One region of the Bombilactobacillus sp. ESL1094 genome, then DNA from elsewhere that is predicted to be linked to it. Evidence: riboswitches for the same ligand, from Rfam matches in the RefSeq annotation. Region 1 holds a riboswitch; the other holds the start of a gene.
The links. A riboswitch is a leader RNA that binds a small molecule or an ion and turns the genes downstream of it on or off. The one in region 1 is predicted to bind lysine.
Positions count from the first base shown of each region.

Region 2: another riboswitch for lysine. It lies ahead of lysA (diaminopimelate decarboxylase); the one in region 1 lies ahead of AC3B5S_RS04215 (amino acid permease).

Region 1 is NZ_JBYLUM010000001.1:833,179-842,199, forward strand. Features, by position in the region: gene AC3B5S_RS04195 (VOC family protein) at 1-243, opposite strand, end outside; gene AC3B5S_RS04200 (NAD(P)H-binding protein) at 381-1,034, shown strand; gene AC3B5S_RS04205 (cation:proton antiporter) at 1,150-3,120, opposite strand; gene AC3B5S_RS04210 (ECF transporter S component) at 3,244-3,837, opposite strand; lysine riboswitch at 4,118-4,299, shown strand; gene AC3B5S_RS04215 (amino acid permease) at 4,382-5,824, shown strand; gene AC3B5S_RS04220 (biotin transporter BioY) at 5,954-6,490, opposite strand; gene AC3B5S_RS04225 (Bax inhibitor-1/YccA family protein) at 6,652-7,350, shown strand; gene AC3B5S_RS04230 (MFS transporter) at 7,538-8,722, shown strand; gene AC3B5S_RS04235 (NAD(P)-dependent oxidoreductase) at 8,746-9,021, shown strand, end outside.
Region 2 is NZ_JBYLUM010000001.1:282,684-291,704, forward strand. Features, by position in the region: gene AC3B5S_RS01525 (aspartate-semialdehyde dehydrogenase) at 70-1,119, opposite strand; gene AC3B5S_RS01530 (aminotransferase class I/II-fold pyridoxal phosphate-dependent enzyme) at 1,143-2,324, opposite strand; gene dapB (4-hydroxy-tetrahydrodipicolinate reductase) at 2,339-3,097, opposite strand; gene dapA (4-hydroxy-tetrahydrodipicolinate synthase) at 3,097-4,011, opposite strand; gene AC3B5S_RS01545 (N-acetyldiaminopimelate deacetylase) at 4,023-5,168, opposite strand; gene dapD (2,3,4,5-tetrahydropyridine-2,6-dicarboxylate N-acetyltransferase) at 5,174-5,875, opposite strand; gene lysA (diaminopimelate decarboxylase) at 5,882-7,201, opposite strand; lysine riboswitch at 7,304-7,483, opposite strand; gene AC3B5S_RS01560 (aspartate kinase) at 7,655-9,007, shown strand; gene dapF (diaminopimelate epimerase) at 9,019-9,021, shown strand, end outside.

The sequences.
Region 1 (9,021 bases):
ATCATAGGCTGCTTGAATGTCATCGGTATCTAATGCCAGGTGATTAATTGCACCATTCACAGGATTAATCGGTGCTTCATATAATTCAATCAGCAAGTCATTTAGTTGCAAGAAACCGACTTTACTGCCTTGATTGTCTTCTTGATTAATTAACTGAAAACCTAATTTTTCATACAAGTCAACACTCTGGTCAAAATCTTGCGTAGTGATACCAACATGTGAAATACCCTTAAAATAAGCCATTTTGCAATCCTCCAATATTATATTTTTCAACTTGATTATAATCTTTTTCTAAAAAACAGACTGAATTAATCTTGTCTTAGAGTCGACTCCAAGGTGTACACTGCCACTAAAATTTGTAATAAAGAAGGTTTTAGCAAATGACTAATATTTTAATTATGGCAGCCAACGGGCAGATTGCGCGGATTGTTGAAGAACGAATTCTGTCCGAACAACAATTTCAAAATATTCATTTGACTTTATTTTTAAGAAACAAACGGCGTCTAGCCCGCTACCAAAATAATTCTCGGGTAACTTTAATCGAAGGCGATTTACTAGATGAGGCGGCAGTAAACCAAGCCATGATAAACCAAGATTTAGTCTTTGTAGCCGTCGTTGATCACGATTCAAAAAATCGCATCACCCAAAACGTAGTTACTGCTATGAAACAGCAGGGGGTTAACCGGGTACTGTTTGCCAATGTGCTGGGATTATATCACGAAGTTGGCGGTGAATTTGGCCGCTGGAACGCTGAATATATTGGACGCGGTTTACCATCTGCTAGACAGAGCGACCAAATCCTCAAAGAATCTGGTTTAAATTACACAACATTGCGTTTACCTTGGTTAAACGACCGCCCCGCAATCAAGTATCAAATTACGACTCAAGCGCAACCTTATTTAGGTGTTTCAGGCTCACGTCAAAGTATTGCGGACGCGGTTTTAAAAATAATTGCCGATCCAAAGCAATATAGTTACGAAAGTATTGGTATCGCTGATCCAGACACTCAAGGTGCAAACCGCCCGGTTTATTAAATTAAGCATCTGCTACTTACTAATTAAAAAAACGGTCCATCACTTGTTTAACTGGCGATGAACCGTTTTTTAATTGTGCTTCAAAATTAGCCGCGATTAGCGGTCAACTTGTTATTTAATTATCAGACATCATATAGACAAATTGGTCTGTGGAAATTTTCTCGTTTAAAGCCGTGACTAGCTCTGGAGCTAACTGATGTTTGCGGAGTTCTTGTTGCACAAATTCATATTCATATTGAAAAGCAATAATAATCAAATCACGTTCTTGGGTTTCATCCGTTTCATTGTTACTGAAGCGCTGATGCCGATAAGCATAATAATGTTGCACTAAATTAACTTCGGCAATATTTTCTGGATCACGTAATTGCTTTAAATATTGACTGACAGCCTGATAACCGACATTCTCCAATTTACGCAACTGCTCCTTATTATAAGCCAACGCTTTACGGTCTTTTTTAGACAACTGCACTGCTCGTTTTCTTCTTAACCGCCGAATCCGCCAGCGCAAAACCACTAGCTTACACCACATCTTCAACTGAATTAATGGATTGGTAATAATTTTGCGCATTTGCAATATCTGTTGGCGATTGTATTGCCAAACAATCTTAGAATCGATATCTTCATTATTTTGCACAAAGTGATCGATTGCTGTAAATTCAATACTTTCGGTTTTTTCTAATAAATTTCGTACTTGCTTAGGGTTAGCTCGGGCATTATCTAATTTTTGGCTATTCAATAATGTAATGACATGGCTGAGTGCTAGTGGATTTTGGTCATTATTTTCACGTAACTCCTGAATCGCGTAGTTGACCAATTTTACTAGTTGGTCAGTAAATTCGTTAATCGTAAATGGACTGACCTTGGCCGGTAAGAGTCTTGGTAACAACAAAGTAGGCACAACTAGACTCAATAAGATAATAATTTCGGCCACAAAAATCAGATCTGTTCGAAAGGGAATCAACTTACCATGTTGCATAATGGGTAACGAAAATGCCATTGCTAAAGTAATTGTGCCGTGAATTCCACTCAAAGCAATGATCAGACTGGTTTTTGCTAAGCTTTGACCTGTATCCGGTAATTTGATCCAGCGCCAGTACACCCATAAAAACCGCAAGGCTAACATCAACAAATACAAACCACTTGCCAATAACAACAATGTGGAAAAATGTAAATTATTATAATCGACGATGGCCAGCAAATTGCGGGGCAAACTAATTCCCAATAAGACAAAGACAAACCCATTTAATAAATTAGATATAATATCCCAAGTTGATGATAAAACCACTTGATTCGATGATGAGGTCAAGCGTAGCTGACGTTTATAAATACCAAATACTACCCCCGCAGCAACGGCGGCTAAAATACCTGACAGATGAAATTCTTCGGCCACTAAATAAACAATAAATGGTGCCAAGACATTAAAGGGAACTGTAATCGCAGTCGCATCAAATAAACGGCGTTGAAAAACAATTTGGATACTAACGAGTACTAATCCTAACAGAATGCCCACAATGACTCCGCCGACAAAAGTCGTCAAAAAAGTCCCAACGCTATGCCAAATACTAAATTTTCCGGTGACAAACGCTGCAAGCGCCAAATTTAAAGCCACTAAGCCCGAGGCATCGTTAAATAACGATTCATTTTCTAAATTCTGCATTAAAGATTCTGGCACTTCAATATCGGCAGTGATGGAAGAAACCGCCACTGCATCGGTAGGCGCCACAATAGCTGTTAAAGCTAAAGCCAAACTTAATGGTAAAGCATCCCACAGCCAGTGAATGAAAAAGCCGCCCACAACAATCGTTAAAATGGCTAGTACAATCGCTAATGACAACACATTACGAAAATTACTTTTTAAACTATGAAAGTCTGTATTCTGACCATCATTAAACATGAGTGGCGCAATAATAATCAAAAAGAAAATTCCAGGTTTTAAATTAAAATGTGTAAATTCCGGTAGCCAAGACAAAGCAAAACCCGTGGCAATTTGATAAAAAGCTAACGGAATTTTTGGATAAAGTGAATAAATGATATTAGCTGCAATAGTTGCACTAATTAACAACAAGCATGTAAAAAATAATGACACAAATTTCCCCCTTATTGTTGAATAGGCAGCTGTGAGTTAATTATTGGTTGACTGAAGAAAATGGGAACAATAATCTTATTAGCAATACATTAATTGTTCTTTATAACCCCGATACTTGCTGGATTAGCGCTCTAAAAACTTATTAGCTTTAAAAATAGCTAAGGAAATAATCGGTACAATGATCACCGCCGCCAATAATTCTGGCACCCCATTACTGCCAACGACTCCCATGATTGCCCAATTTAATCCTTTAACCGGCACTTTATAAGATGCCGCCATCGCTGAAGCATAAAGAATCCGCATTAAACCTAAAACTAATAATGTATTGGTTAATGCTCCAATAGCAGCAGCGACCACCATTGCTGGCGTTTTACTTTTCAGCTTATTAGATAACCAGCGGTAAACCCAACCAGCAAAGTAGCCAACTAAAATCCGTGGCAAGACCGAGATCACCGGATTGGTAAACACAATCGTGTCCAAAATACTAGACGGCGCTGCATAAGCACGTATTAATGAACCTAATCCCCAAATAAAACCAATCAAAGCTCCATCGTTGGGGCCTAACACAATTGCTGCCACAATAACTGTGATATGAATAATTGTAACATTAAGTACCCCTAAAGGAATATAACCTAAAAATGGCGTCATTGATTGAATCAAAATAATGGCAATCAAAATCGCCCGAATGGCAATTTTATAAGCTTTACTTTTACGCAATGTTTTCTCCCTACCCCAATCATCAAAATCAATTCTTGGTTACTAGATTAAAATCAATAATAAGTATACCATTTTTCAAAAAACTAGCTAGACTTGCGAGCAATTAAAGCTTAGCAGCTGCCAAAACTATACCAATTGTTAAATTAGCCGGTTAAAGCTTATTTAAATGAGTTCTTTTTAACCGAACCATTTTGGATTAATTGACTTTTCACCAATTACCACTACTTGCTTTAAGTTGGCTTGACTTTCCAACAATTTGCGCTAAAATTATAAAGCAAACAATCAAAGAAGAGGTTGCTAAATTTAAGAGTAACGTTCAGCCGATTATGAAGAATCTAAGCCTGAACGTGAAAGGACTTTTAGCCGAAATGGTGTTTAACTTCATTTATTCACTGTTGGGTTCAGATTGAATAAGTCTGAGACTGTCGCAATTAATAACAATTGCGGGGCGCTATCTACGATTTTATACTAGTAGCCTCTTTACGATTTTCGTAAAGAGGCTTTAATCGTTTTTAGAGTCCTTCTCACTTAGGAGGATTTTTTTATGGCAGAAAAAGGTTCACAAGATCACGTACAGCGTAATCTTAAAAACCGCCATGTTTCCATGATCGCTTTAGGCGGTTGTATTGGAACTGGTTTATTCATGACCTCAGGTTCGACAATTTCTAAAGCTGGCCCGGGGGGCGGCTTAATCGCCTATCTGGCCATGGGGATCATGGTTTACTTTTTAATGACTAGTTTAGGTGAGTTAGCCACTCATTTGCCCGTTTCGGGTTCTTTTGCTACCTATAATGCTAAATATGTTGACCCCGCACTAGGCTTTGCGATGGGGTGGAATTACTGGTTCAACTGGGCCATTACTGTTGCGATTGATATCTCAACAGCTGCCTTATTGATTCAATACTGGCTGCCCCATACTCCCGGTTGGATCTGGAGTTTACTCATTTTAGTCGTGATCTTTTTAATTAATGCCTTAACCGTTTCTACCTTCGGTGAAACCGAATATTGGCTATCTTTAATTAAAGTGGTGACAGTTATCGTCTTCTTAATCATTGGCTTTGCCATGATTTTAGGAATTATGTATCGTCCGGCTGCTGGTTTAAAGAACTTTACTTATAAAAAGGCCCCCTTTGTTGGCGGCTTTCCAGCCATCTTAAATGTCTTCTTAATTGCCGGCTTTTCCTTCCAAGGAACTGAATTAGTTGGTGTAACCGCGGGGGAATCAGAAGATCCAGAACATGCAGTACCGAAGGCCATTAAAGAAGTCTTTTGGCGGATTTTATTATTTTACATTTTATCTATCTTTGTGATTGCTGCTTTAATTCCTTACACCAGCAAGAATTTATTGAGTGCGGCTAATGGTAATATTGCTGTTTCGCCATTTACCCTAGTCTTTAAACGTGCTGGACTAGCTTTTGCCGCCAGCTTAATGAATGCCATTGTTTTAACAGCCGTACTTTCCTCAGCTAATTCTGGTGCTTATGCTTCGACAAGAATGTTATATGCCTTAGCACACGAAAATTACGCTCCTAAAGCGTTTGGTAAAACAACCAAACATGGTATTCCTTTACTGGCTTTAAGCGCTACTATGTTAATTTCTTTATTAACTTTCGCAACCAGCATCTTTGGGCAAAAGATTTATATGTGGTTAGTGGCCGCTTCTGGCTTAACCGGCTTCATCGCTTGGGTTGGCATTGCCTTAAGTCATTATCGTTTCCGGAGAGCCTTTGTGCTACAAGGTCATGATTTAAGTGAACTCAAATACCACGCTAAGTTATTTCCTTTAGGACCAATTATTGCTTTAATTTTGTGTATCCTAGTCATCGGTGGACAAAATATTGATGCCTTTGTACATTGGGATTGGCAGCAAATTGGAATTACTTATATTGGCATTCCATTAGTTCTAATCTTATATTTTGGTTACAAATGGAAACACCACACTAAGATTATCCCGCTAGAGGAGATTGACGTTTCAAGTGAAAAATAATTATTACTAATAATAATTTAATAGACTGGCCATAGCAGCTTACTGATGACATTCTTGACAATTCGATCAGTAACTCGTTGCTAAAGACCAGTCTCTTTTTGTTAACAAATTAATTACTAGATTTTTCCGTTAATGCAACAATGGCCGTAATCTACGGGCACAAAAAACTGCTACGATCGCTTTGAGTGTATCTCCCGGAATAAACGCCAAACTCGAAACTACTGCTTTACTCCAGGCTAAATGACTTTGAATTGCTAACCAGCTAGCGCCAACTAAATTAACGCCAACAACGCCCAGCAACCAGACCACCAAAAATTCCGTCCACCATTTAGCAGAAAAGAACGTGCGCTTTAAAGTACTGCCGACCAGTAATGGCACAAAAAACCAAGCCACTAAGTAACCCCCCGTTGGGCCAATGAAACTAATTATTCCACCACGTCCGCCTGATAAAAAAGGAAAACCTAGCGCCACTAATAATAAGAATAATCCTACGGCCGCTGTGCCTGCTTTAGGGCCTAACAATTCCCCTGCTAGCATCACGCCTAAATTTTGCAATACAATAGTCACCGGGATAAAACCCAACGGAATTCCCGGAAATAATCCCAAAACGATAATAATTGTCGTCATCAGCGCTGTGGAAACTAAAGCTTTTAACGAATACTTCACGATTTCTCTCCTTCAACAATTACAATTTATTTAATTCAATCTGCGTTTAGTTTACCAGCTACCAGATTAAATTAACATCTACCAATCACCTGGCGTCATAAGCATTTGACTTTATCTTAAGTATCCAGTATGTTTTAATCAATTAATAATGGAGGTTATTTATGCAAACTTATGAAGAATCCCAAGCAACTGGTTTAAGCCGTTTTACTTCCTTAGTTTATCTATATACTGGTTTAGGCATTGTTTTTTGGTTAATGGCAGCTTTTGCTCTTGCTAAAAATCAAGCTTTCACCATGCCCATCATCATGTGGGGCGCACAACATTGGTTATTATCAACCATTATCATTGTGGGTTTGTCCATGATTTTATTAACCATGTGTCAACGTTTTGCGCAAAGTTCTTATTTAATGACGTTTGTCTGTTACCTCGCCTTTTTATTTGTTTTTTCATTTTTAGGAGTACCATTATTTTTTAGTTATTCCGCTAAAAGTATTGCCCAAGCTTTAATTTTGACTTCCGTTGTCTTTTTCGTAATGGCCGGTTATGGTTATTTCACCAAAACCGATTTATCGTCTTGGAGTCGGACTTTATTAATTGGCTTAGTTGCTATCTTAGTGGTTTCCTTATTAGATGTCTTTCTTTTTAAGAGTCCAATGATTGCTTTAGTCATTAATATCTTAACGATTGTTATTTTCATGGGCTATATTGCCTTTGATTCCCAAGACCTCAAACGGATTTATGCCAATAGTCAAGGCCAAAACTTAGGCGCCTTAGCTTTAGTCGCTTCCGTGAATTTAGTCTTAGATTTTATCAATTTACTAATGAATCTGTTAGCTATTTTTGGTAATGACAATAATTAAGAACTTCATGAGCAAATTTCTGGCTACTCTCATTAAAAGAGAGTAGCTTTTTTTATGTTGCGGTGAAAATTCAATCCAAAATCTCGCCCAGTACCTACTTAATACTTAACTACCCAGCTCCAACAGCTTTGAGATTTAACTAGATCATAATTGAACAGCAACAAATTATTTTCAGGAGGAACATTTTTTGAATACTCGTAAAGTACAAATTTCTACTTTAGTCGGTATTATTGCTCTCACCACGGTGACGCGCTTGGATTCCATCATGGCCCCGTCCATCGTCAAAATTCAACAAGCTTTTCCCAACGCTGATGCGACTCAAGTTGAATCCATTGCGTCTATCGGTGATGTAGCATCCATGCTGGCCTCTTTTATTTTTGGTTTTATTTTAACCAAAATCACTTACAAATATGCAGCCGCTATTGGCCTAGCTTTATTAGCCGCTGGTGGCTTACTACCTATCTTCATTCACCAAAGTGTCAACCAACTAATCTTTTTTGCTTTGATTGTCGGCTTAGGTAGTGGCGCGATTACAACTGTTTTGCCTAGTTTATCTGCAGCCAATTACCAAGGTGAACGACGGTCAACTCAATTTGGCTTCAATGTCGCGTTAGAAGATGGTTTTGCTATGGTCTGGATCGTGATTGGCGGCTATTTAGCCAACATTAGCTGGGTTCATAACTATTACATTTACTTCATCACGGTTATCGCATTGATTTTAGCTTTAATCTTTATTCCGAACGTTAAGCCTAGTGAAGATCAAGCTGTTAATGAAACTTATGCTGCGAAAAATCATTGGGGCTTAATTATTGGTTTAGTAGTCATTTCTACGTTTGTGGAAGTCTTAGCCGCTGTAATGTCCAATAAAATGGCCATTTACCTACACACTTATCACATTGGTGGTCCTAGCACTTCCGGTCAAGCCCTCTTGTTTGTCCGCGCAGCTTCTATTGTGGCGGGGTTATTTATTAGTCTTTACCGCAAGGTTTTTGGTAATTATTTATTGGCAGCCGGCTTTGGTTCTGCAGCCATTGGGGCAGCATTATTTATTTTCTCCCATGCGTTTTGGAGTAGTGCATTAGGCGCTTTTCTAATTGGAACTTGTGCTTCAGTTACTTTGATTACTGTGCCTTTTTTGTTATCTAATTTAGCCACAGCTAAAGTTTATCCCATTGTCATGGGTTCGTTCTCTGCTTTAACTAGTTTAGGCTTTTCGTTTTCTGTCTGGTTCTTCAAATACACGGCACCACTATTCAATCCTAATCATTTAATTGGAACTTTTGAATCCATGATCGCTCTAAGCGTTATAATTATCATAGTACTAGTTGGTACTAACTTGCAGAAACGCACCACACAAGTTACTAATTCGTAGTTTTTCGTTTGGAGGTCATAGAAATGAAAATTGGTTTGATCGGTACAGGCGTAATGGGAAATGCAGTTGCTGTGAATCTTTTAAAAGCGGGACATCAACTTTGGGTGTACAATCGTACAAAATCTAAAACTGACAATCTCGTACAACAGGGCGCTACTTGGGAAGATAATCCCCAAAAAGTCGTTGAACAAAGCGACGTTATTTTGACTATGGTCGGTTTTCCTCAAGATGTTGAGCAGGTTTATTACGGCGATAACGGCATTTTTAGTGCTGATGTCCATGATAAATTCTTAATTGAT
Region 2 (9,021 bases), 550 kb from region 1:
ATGTAATAAAAAGTAGCTAGTAACAATCATCATCCTGTGACTGTTACTAGCTACTTTTTATCGCTTAACTTATAACAATTGATCTTCAATCAAACATTGCGCAATTTGGACAGCATTCCAAGCAGCACCCTTTAATAGATTGTCAGCAACCACCCACAAGTTAAAGGCTCCCGGATTTTCTGAATCTGCACGCAAGCGTCCAACAAACGTTTCCCGCTTACCAGCAGCCGTAAGTGGCTGCGGATAAAGTTGCTGTTGAGGATCATCTTGGACAACCACACCGGGTGCTTGTACTAACAGTTCACGTAATTGGTTCGCAGTAGCACTTGTATCTTTGACAGTGAAATAGACTGATTCACCATGACCAATCGCTACCGGTACCCGAACACAAGTTGCTGTGACTTTGAGTTGAGAATCGTCCATATCTTCTCGTAAAATCTTTTTAGTTTCATGAATCATTTTCCATTCTTCATGGGTATAACCAGAGTCCTCAAATACATCAATCTGTGGTAATAAATTAAACGCTTGCGGATAATGTTTACGATCACCCTTGGTTGGTAAAATTTCCGCGGTTAAAGGTTCATTATTTAAATACTGTCGAGTTTGGGTTAATAACTCATTTAAAGCGGATTGTCCCGCACCAGAAACTGCTTGATAAGTGGAAACAATCACTTGTTGCAAACCAAATTTTCGATCAATGGGAGCTAAAGCCATTAACATTTGAATCGTGGAGCAATTAGGATTAGCAATAATGCCATGGTGATGCGCCAAAGCAGTTCGATTAACTTCTGGAATCACCAGAGGTACCTCGGGATCCATCCGAAAGGCACTGGTATTATCTACACAAATCGCTCCAGCAGCTACCGCATGCGGCAGTAAACGTTTGGAGACTGCGCCACCAGCTGAAGATAAAACCAAATCAACGTTTTTAAACGAATCTTCGGTCGCTTCTTGAACGGAACATGTGGTCTCACGAAAATGTAATTTTTTACCAACTGAGCGTTTAGAAGCTAATAATTTTAAATTTTTTACTGGAATTTGTGTTTGTGCTAATTGTTCAATCATTCTGGTACCCACGGCACCAGTAGCTCCTAAAATTGCTACATTGTACTCTTTCATCTTTTCAATCTCCTAATTACTTTTTACTTCAGTAACCAATCACGCATTTGCTGGACCGCTTGCTGTAATTTCTCTTGACTAGCAGCAAAGGAAAAGCGAATGTAGCCTTGACCTGCTTGGCCAAATGCTCGCCCGGGCGTACAGCCAACTTTGGCTTTTTGCGCTAACAACCGCGCAAATGCTAAATCATCATCACCAAAGCGAGCCGGTATTTTGGCAAACATATAAAATGCTCCTTGCGGTTTGATTGGGGTAAAACCCAAATTAGTTAACTCTTGGAACAAGTAATCGCGCCGCTGTTGGTACAAGTTTACTGCTTGCTGGGGATCTGCATCGCCTTGAATTTGCAGTGCTTCAGTCGCCGCCGCTTGTGACGGATTGGGCGGACAAGTTACTAAAAAGCCGTGCATTTTGGCAATTAATTGAATCCAAGGTGCTGGTGCTACCACATATCCAGCCCGGTAACCGGTCATCGCATGTGATTTTGATAAACCATTAACTAACACGGTGCGTTCACTAGCAAATTGGGCAATTGACTCGTGTTGACAGTGGTCATACGTCAATTCACTATAAATTTCATCAGCAATAATCCCTAGATGATAGTTGCGACTAAGCTGCGCCAATTGCTGCAATTGTTGATGTGAATATTCTTGACCAGTAGGATTTCCCGGGTAATTTAAAATTAAAAATTTAGCATTCGGATGTTTATTTAGAGTAGCTGCTAATTGCTCCATTGCCAAAGTAAAATTAGTGGGCGCAGTGTTAATTTCTATCATCTTGGCTCCTGCCAATTTTAATAGTGGAAAATACAATGCGTATGTGGGTGTTGGGATTAAGACTTCATCACCTGGATTAACTAAAGCAAAAATCGTTGCTGTCAACGCCTCGGTTGCCCCAACTGTGGCAATGATTTCCGTTTCTGGGTCGTACTCTAATTCGTATTTGCGTTTTAAATATGCACTAATAGCTTGCCGCAATGCAACTGTCCCTTTTTGTGGCGAATAATGTGATTCATTTCGTTGAATACTAGCAATTGCCGCTTGTTGTACATGCAATGGTGTATCCAAATCTGGTTCGCCTAACGTTAATTTCAAAATTCCCGGAATATCGGAAATTTCTTGATCAAATTGTCGAATTGCTGAAGGTTCAATGGCCGCTAAGGTTTGATTACCTGCTGATTGTAAATCATCTGCTAATTGTGGCATGCTATTAACTTCCTCTATAAAATATTTTCTAAGCCCCAAACTAGTTGAGTCAATTGTGGCACCTTGTCTAAGGCCACATCAACGCCGCGCATAAATGAACTGCGATCAAACGAATCTTGACGAATACTCAAAGCTTCACCTGGTCCGCCAAATAAAACTTCCTCGTGAGCTACATAACCCGGTAAGCGAACTGCATGAATGGCTACGCCCTCATGATCTAACCCTCGAGCCGCTTGGGCAAAAGTTGGATTAGAACGTGCTACTTTACGACCAGCTTGAATCTTGCGTGCCGTATTCAAAGCGGTGGCTGAAGGAGCATCTTTTTTATCTGCATGATGCAGTTCAATCACTTCTGCGTCTGGGAAATATTCAGCCGCCATTTGGGCAAAACGTAACAACAACACCGCCGATAAACCAAAATTAGGGGCAATCAAACCGCCTAAACTTTGTTGTTGTGCTAAATTTGTGAGTTCTTGAACTTGTTGTTCATCTAAACCACTAGTTCCAATAATTGGTCGCATTTGGTGATTTAATGCAAATTGCGTATTTTCAAAGACGGCTTGCGGCGTCGTAAAATCTAGCCATAAATCATAAGTTTGGTCAATTTGTTCCAATTTAGTAAAGCGTTGCGTCGTGGAACTGAGTTCTAAATCAGTTGTGTCAGCTTGGGGCGCCAAAATGGCCGACACTTCATAATTGGACTTATTTTGAACTAATTGAACTGCTTGTTGACCCATTTTGCCCGTCGCACCAGCTACTAAAACTTTATACATTATTTATCCTCTTCCAAGTCAAAACTTAAATTATCACTTAATTGCTGAACTCCTAACGCTTGGGCCACCTGCGCTTCTTGATCAGACGTTAAAGTTGCAATTGGTAACCGACAACTCCCCGTTGTAAAACCTTGAGCATTTAAACTAGCTTTAACAGCAGACGGTGATGGATACATAAATAACGCATGCATCTTAGGGGTTAACAACCGTTGCCAAGCTCCAGCTTGCGCCACATCACCCGCAGCTAAAGCCGCATACATTTTTGTCATTTCTCTTCCATATAAATGGCTGGCTACTGAAATAACTCCTTTGGCGCCTAATACTTTTGCTGTCAAAGCTTGTTCATCTTCGCCAGTGTAAACGGCAAAGTCTTGGGGTACTGCTTGAATAATGGCTTGTAAATCCGTTAAGTTTTCACATTCCTTAACGCCAATAATATTCTTATTATGTGCTAAATGAATAACGGTTTCTGGTCGCATGCTAACACCAGTCCGCCCTGGAATATTGTAAATCACAATTGGTAACGGACTTTGAGCTGCTATGGCCTCATAATGGGCAATCATGCCGCGTTGGTCAGGCTTATTGTAATAAGGAACTACTACTAAAACGGCATCAATTCCGGGAATTTGCCCGACTTGCTTGGTAAAATCAATCGTCGCTTGTGTGTCATTAGAACCACTACCAGCCACAATCGGTACGCGACCATTGATGGTCTGACTAAAATGTCGGTACAAAGCTAATTTTTCTTCATTAGACATCGTAGCTAATTCGCCCGTAGTTCCGCCAACAATGAAACCTTGACTACCAGTCTGTAGTAAATGCTCAATCAATTGATCCAAACCGTCAAAATCAATTTGATTATCTTCAGTAAAAGGTGTCACAATCGCTGTCATTAATTCTACTTGTTCAAACATTATTCTTCCTCCTATTGTCCCATTCTCTGTTCCAAAAACTTCCGGCCCACGCGTACACCTACTGCCAAAGCCGCTTCATTCGGCTGCAATTGGGCAGTATGTAAACTCGCAGAACTCTGCACTCCCAACCAAAACATTACACCAGGAAAATGATGCAACAAATACCCAAAATCTTCACCAGTCATAGCTGGTTTGGTTTCTACCAATTCAATCTGTGAATCGCTTTGGCAAGAATCCATAAACAATTTGGTTAACTGCGGATCATTGACTACTGGCAAATAGCCCCCTTGATTAAGTTTTAACTGAACTTGCACATCAAAACTTCGCGCAATGCCATGAGCTATATCATCTAGCCGTTGCCCAATTTTTACAATCATGGGTTGATCCAACCCCCGAATTGTCCCAGCTAAATGGGCACGACCAGCAATAATATTCCGAATTGTTCCAGCGTTCAGCTGACCAAAAGTAACTACCCCACTGGCTAGGGGATCAATATTGCGAGCTACTATTGTTTGAGCTTGGTTAACAAACTCTGCGGCCGCCACAATCGCATCATGAGCTTTTTGGGGAGCAGCTGCATGCCCACCTTTGCCAATAAAATCAACATCAACCTCGGTAGTTCCAGCAAATAATGTGCCCTGGCAACAACCGATTTGGCCGACTTTCAAATCGGGATTAACATGCAAGGCATAAAATTCGTCTGGCCGAAATTGCCCGGTAAATACACCTGATTTTTCTGCTATAACTGCACCACTATCACTTTCTTCCGCTGGTTGAAAGAAGAATACTAAATTATCTTGTGGTTGATGCTCCGCAAAATATGCTAAAATCCCCAAAGCAATCGTTAAATGAAAATCATGCCCACAAGCATGCATGACACCAGCATGCTTAGATTGATAGCTTAAGTTAGTTGCTTCGGTCAATGGTAAGCCATCCATATCTGCCCGATAACCCAAAGTTCTTTTCGGATCCGTACCTTGAACATGAACCAAAATGGCCGTTGGTAATTGACTAATCGTTTGTACTGTTAGATATTGCTGTGGTAATTGCGCAATAATTTGTCTTAAGTAGGCAGACGTTTGCGTTTCTTTTAAAGCTAGTTCGGGGATTTGGTGCAAGTGGCGCCGAATTTGAATTAAATCTTCATTTAATAGCATTAATTTCACAACTTTCGTAAGTCAGATTCTAAACCGGTTTTTTGCTGTGTTTGAGTATCAACTTGTTTAATCACTTTCGCCGGTACTCCCGCTACCACACTATTGGCAGCCACATCCTGGGTCACTATTGCTCCGGCTGCTACAACTGCATGCGATCCAATTTTCACCCCCTCTAAAACTACAGCATTAGCACCAATTAAAACATCATCACCGATAACAACGGGCTGGGCAGAAGCCGGTTCAATCACACCAGCAATCACAGCGTTGGCTCCGACATGAACCCGTTGACCGATCTGAGCGCGCCCACCGATGACTGTGCCCATATCAATCATGGTTTCGGCACCAATTTGAGCACCAATATTGATCACGGCACCCATCATCACCACGGCCTGATCACCAATTTGTACGTGATCACGAATCAAAGCTCCAGGTTCAATCCGCGCATTAACATTCTGAATATCTAACAAAGGCACCGCTGAGTTACGCGCTGTTACTGTTAAATGTTGAGCTGTAATGACGCTTTGGTTAACTTGTAAAAATTCTTGCACCTGAGCATAATCGCCATAAATAACTCCGACTTGCTCGCCAACAAAACTTTCAACCCCAGCTATCGCTTGTAACTTAGATAAATCGCCCTTAATTACTACTTGCACCGGCGTTTTCTTGGGTGCTTGACTAATAAAATTAATAATTTCTTGTGTATTCATCACAAATCACTCTTCTCCAGTTACTTGATAATCTTGATCTAAACGAAGTAAATCCATCGGTGTTTCTCGTTTGACAACTACTTGGCTATGCCCACGTTCGGCAAAAACCACTGCCGGACGTGCTACGCGGTTATAGTTGGAAGCCATTGAATAACCATAAGCACCCGTATCTAAGATTGCTACAATATCGCCCGGCTGCGTTGGCGGTAAAGGTTGATTCTTAACTAAGATATCACCAGATTCACAATAACGTCCTGCAATAGTTACCGTTTGCGTCGTTTTAGCTTGTGGTGCTTTAGCTAACACAGCAGTATAATCCGCTTGGTATAAAGCGGGGCGAATATTATCACCCATGCCCCCATCTACCGTGACAAAATTACAAATCCCAGCCACTTTTTTATGGGTTCCAATTGAATAAAGACTGACTCCGGCGGCCCCGACTAAAGAACGTCCCGGTTCAATCCAAATTTCTGGTAAAGGTTGTGAAGCTAATGGCCAAGCTTGTTGTAATGTTTGAACAATGGCTTGAACAAATTGCTTAGGCGCCAAATCCTCGTCACTTGCAACATACTGAATACCAAAGCCGCCGCCAAGATTTAAGACTTGTGGTACAAATTGAAATTTTTGGTACCAACTGGCGACTAACTGACATAACTTTTTAACTAACAATTCAAAACCTTCAACAGCCATGATTTGGGAACCGATATGGGCATGTAAACCAATAACTTGTAATTGTGGTTCTGCCAAAGCCTGTTGTAAGGCAGCTTGTGCTTGCTGTGATTGCACATCAAAGCCAAACTTGCTGTCAATTTGCCCAGTTTGATCATATTCATGGGTATGTGCTGAAATGCCGGGCGTAATGCGTAGCATAATCGCCACTTTTCGCTGAGGATAACTTTCGTGTAGCAATTGTGTCAACATGTTTAATTCATCAAAATTGTCAACAATGATGACTCCAATCTGATTTTGCACGGCGTAATTTAATTCTGCTAATGATTTATTATTACCATGAAAACTAATCTGCGCGGCGGGAAATCCGGCTTGTAATGCCGTCATCATTTCTCCTAAAGAAACTACATCAACATGTACTTGTTCTTGTTGCATCACTTGATAAATAGCTTTCACAGCAAAAGCTTTGCTGGCATAACTAATCGTGGCGTTAACGCCGGCTTGTTGAAAAGCTTGCTTAAATTGATGAACTTGTTGCCGAATTTGGGCGACATCATACACAACCAATGGTGTTTGATATTTATGTGCTAAATCCAGGGCATCGCAGCCCCCGATTGTCAAATGTCCTTGCGCGTTTAATGCCATTGCTGACTGCATGATTGCGACCTCCAGTAAAAATAAAAATTAATAATAAAAAAGGTCCTTTTGCTCGCTTTCGAACAAAAGAACCCATCATTCATTGCTAAAATTATGGCATTAGTTTGTCGTAAGCGCTCCGTAGAGATATTTTTCTACGACAGTCCATAATTTATTCAATTATGTCCCAGAATTTAAGCCCCGGCCTTTGGACTTAATCCTTCGGCAATCGCCCCTTTCACTATATTCTCAGCTGACCAGCTCCTATAGTTACTCTTGTTGATTGCGACCTCTTCGATATGTAAAATATTATAATTAATTAAAATATTTGTCAAGCTATTTTAATTTATTTCGGCAGATAGTTAAAAAATAAGTAGTTGCAGATTAAAAAATAAATGTTAGAATGCAAATTAATCCCCTAATAATTTTAATAATTGGGTAATAATTGATCAAGCAGAGAGGAATTCGTTAGTTATGAAAGTTATTAAATTTGGTGGTAGTTCGCTAGCCACTGGTTCACAATTTCAAAAAATTATTGCCATTATTCGAGCTGATCCTCAGCGCCGCATTATCGTTACTTCCGCTCCCGGTAAAAGATTTTCCCAAGATACCAAAGTAACCGATTTGCTAATCAAATACAGTCAATTAGTTATTAACCATCAGGATTTTACCCCCATTGTGACCGAAATTTGGCAACGTTACGTCGAAATTGCCCAAACTTTTGGTTTATCGAGTCTGCAAATTGCTGACTTAAAGCACCAATTAGACATTTTACCCACTACCACTTTCGCCAATAATGATTATTTAACCGCCGCGTTTAAAGCCCATGGTGAAAAGTTAACCGCCCAATTATTAGCCCTGATCTTGCAACATCAAAATCTTGATGCCCAATACATATCACCGCAAGATCTCGGTTTATTAGTTAGTGATCAACCTCATGATGCTGAAGTTTTACCGCAAACTTATCTTAACCTCAAAAAAATTAAGCTCCAACACCAATATTATATTGTGCCCGGTTTTTATGGCCTCACGGAAAAGCAACAAATTGCGACCTTTTCCCGCGGCGGTTCTGATATTACTGGGGCCATTTTAGCTAAGGGATTTCAAGCTGATCTTTATGAAAATTTCACAGATGTTGACGCTATCTATGCGGCTAATCCCCAAATCGTTGAGCATCCTCAAGCTATCAAAACTATGACTTACCGGGAATTACGTGAATTATCCTATGCTGGTTTTTCTGTTTTTCATGATGAAGCGCTCATTCCGGCCATTCAAGCCCAAATTCCGATTAATGTCAAAAATACTAATCATCCCGATTTACCAGGAACTTTAATTGTACCTGAAAAAGACTTTCACCCTCAACAATTAATGACGGGGGTGGCCACGTCCAACCATTTTGTGGCTCTCTATTTGCACCGTTATTTACTCAACAAAGAAGTGGGCTTCACACTCAAATTACTACAAATTTTTTATAAATATCATATCTCTTACGAACATATGCCTTCTGGAATTGATGATGTTACAATCATCTTTGATCAACGCCAATTTACACCTCAAATCGCCAAACAAATGTGTCAAGAAATTCAAGACACGCTTCATCCCGATCAATTAGAATGGATCGATGATTACGCCATTACAATGATTGTTGGCGAAGGTTTCCGCCAAAAAATTGGGGTCTTAAAAAAGATTATTGATCCGTTAGCACACGCCCATATTGGTTTACACATGATTAATCAGGGGGCTTCCCGTATTTCCATTATGATCGGTACCAAACAATCAGACGCTGATAAGGCCGTGCGGGCCATTTATCGTAGTTTTTTCGAATAGGAGACTTTAATATG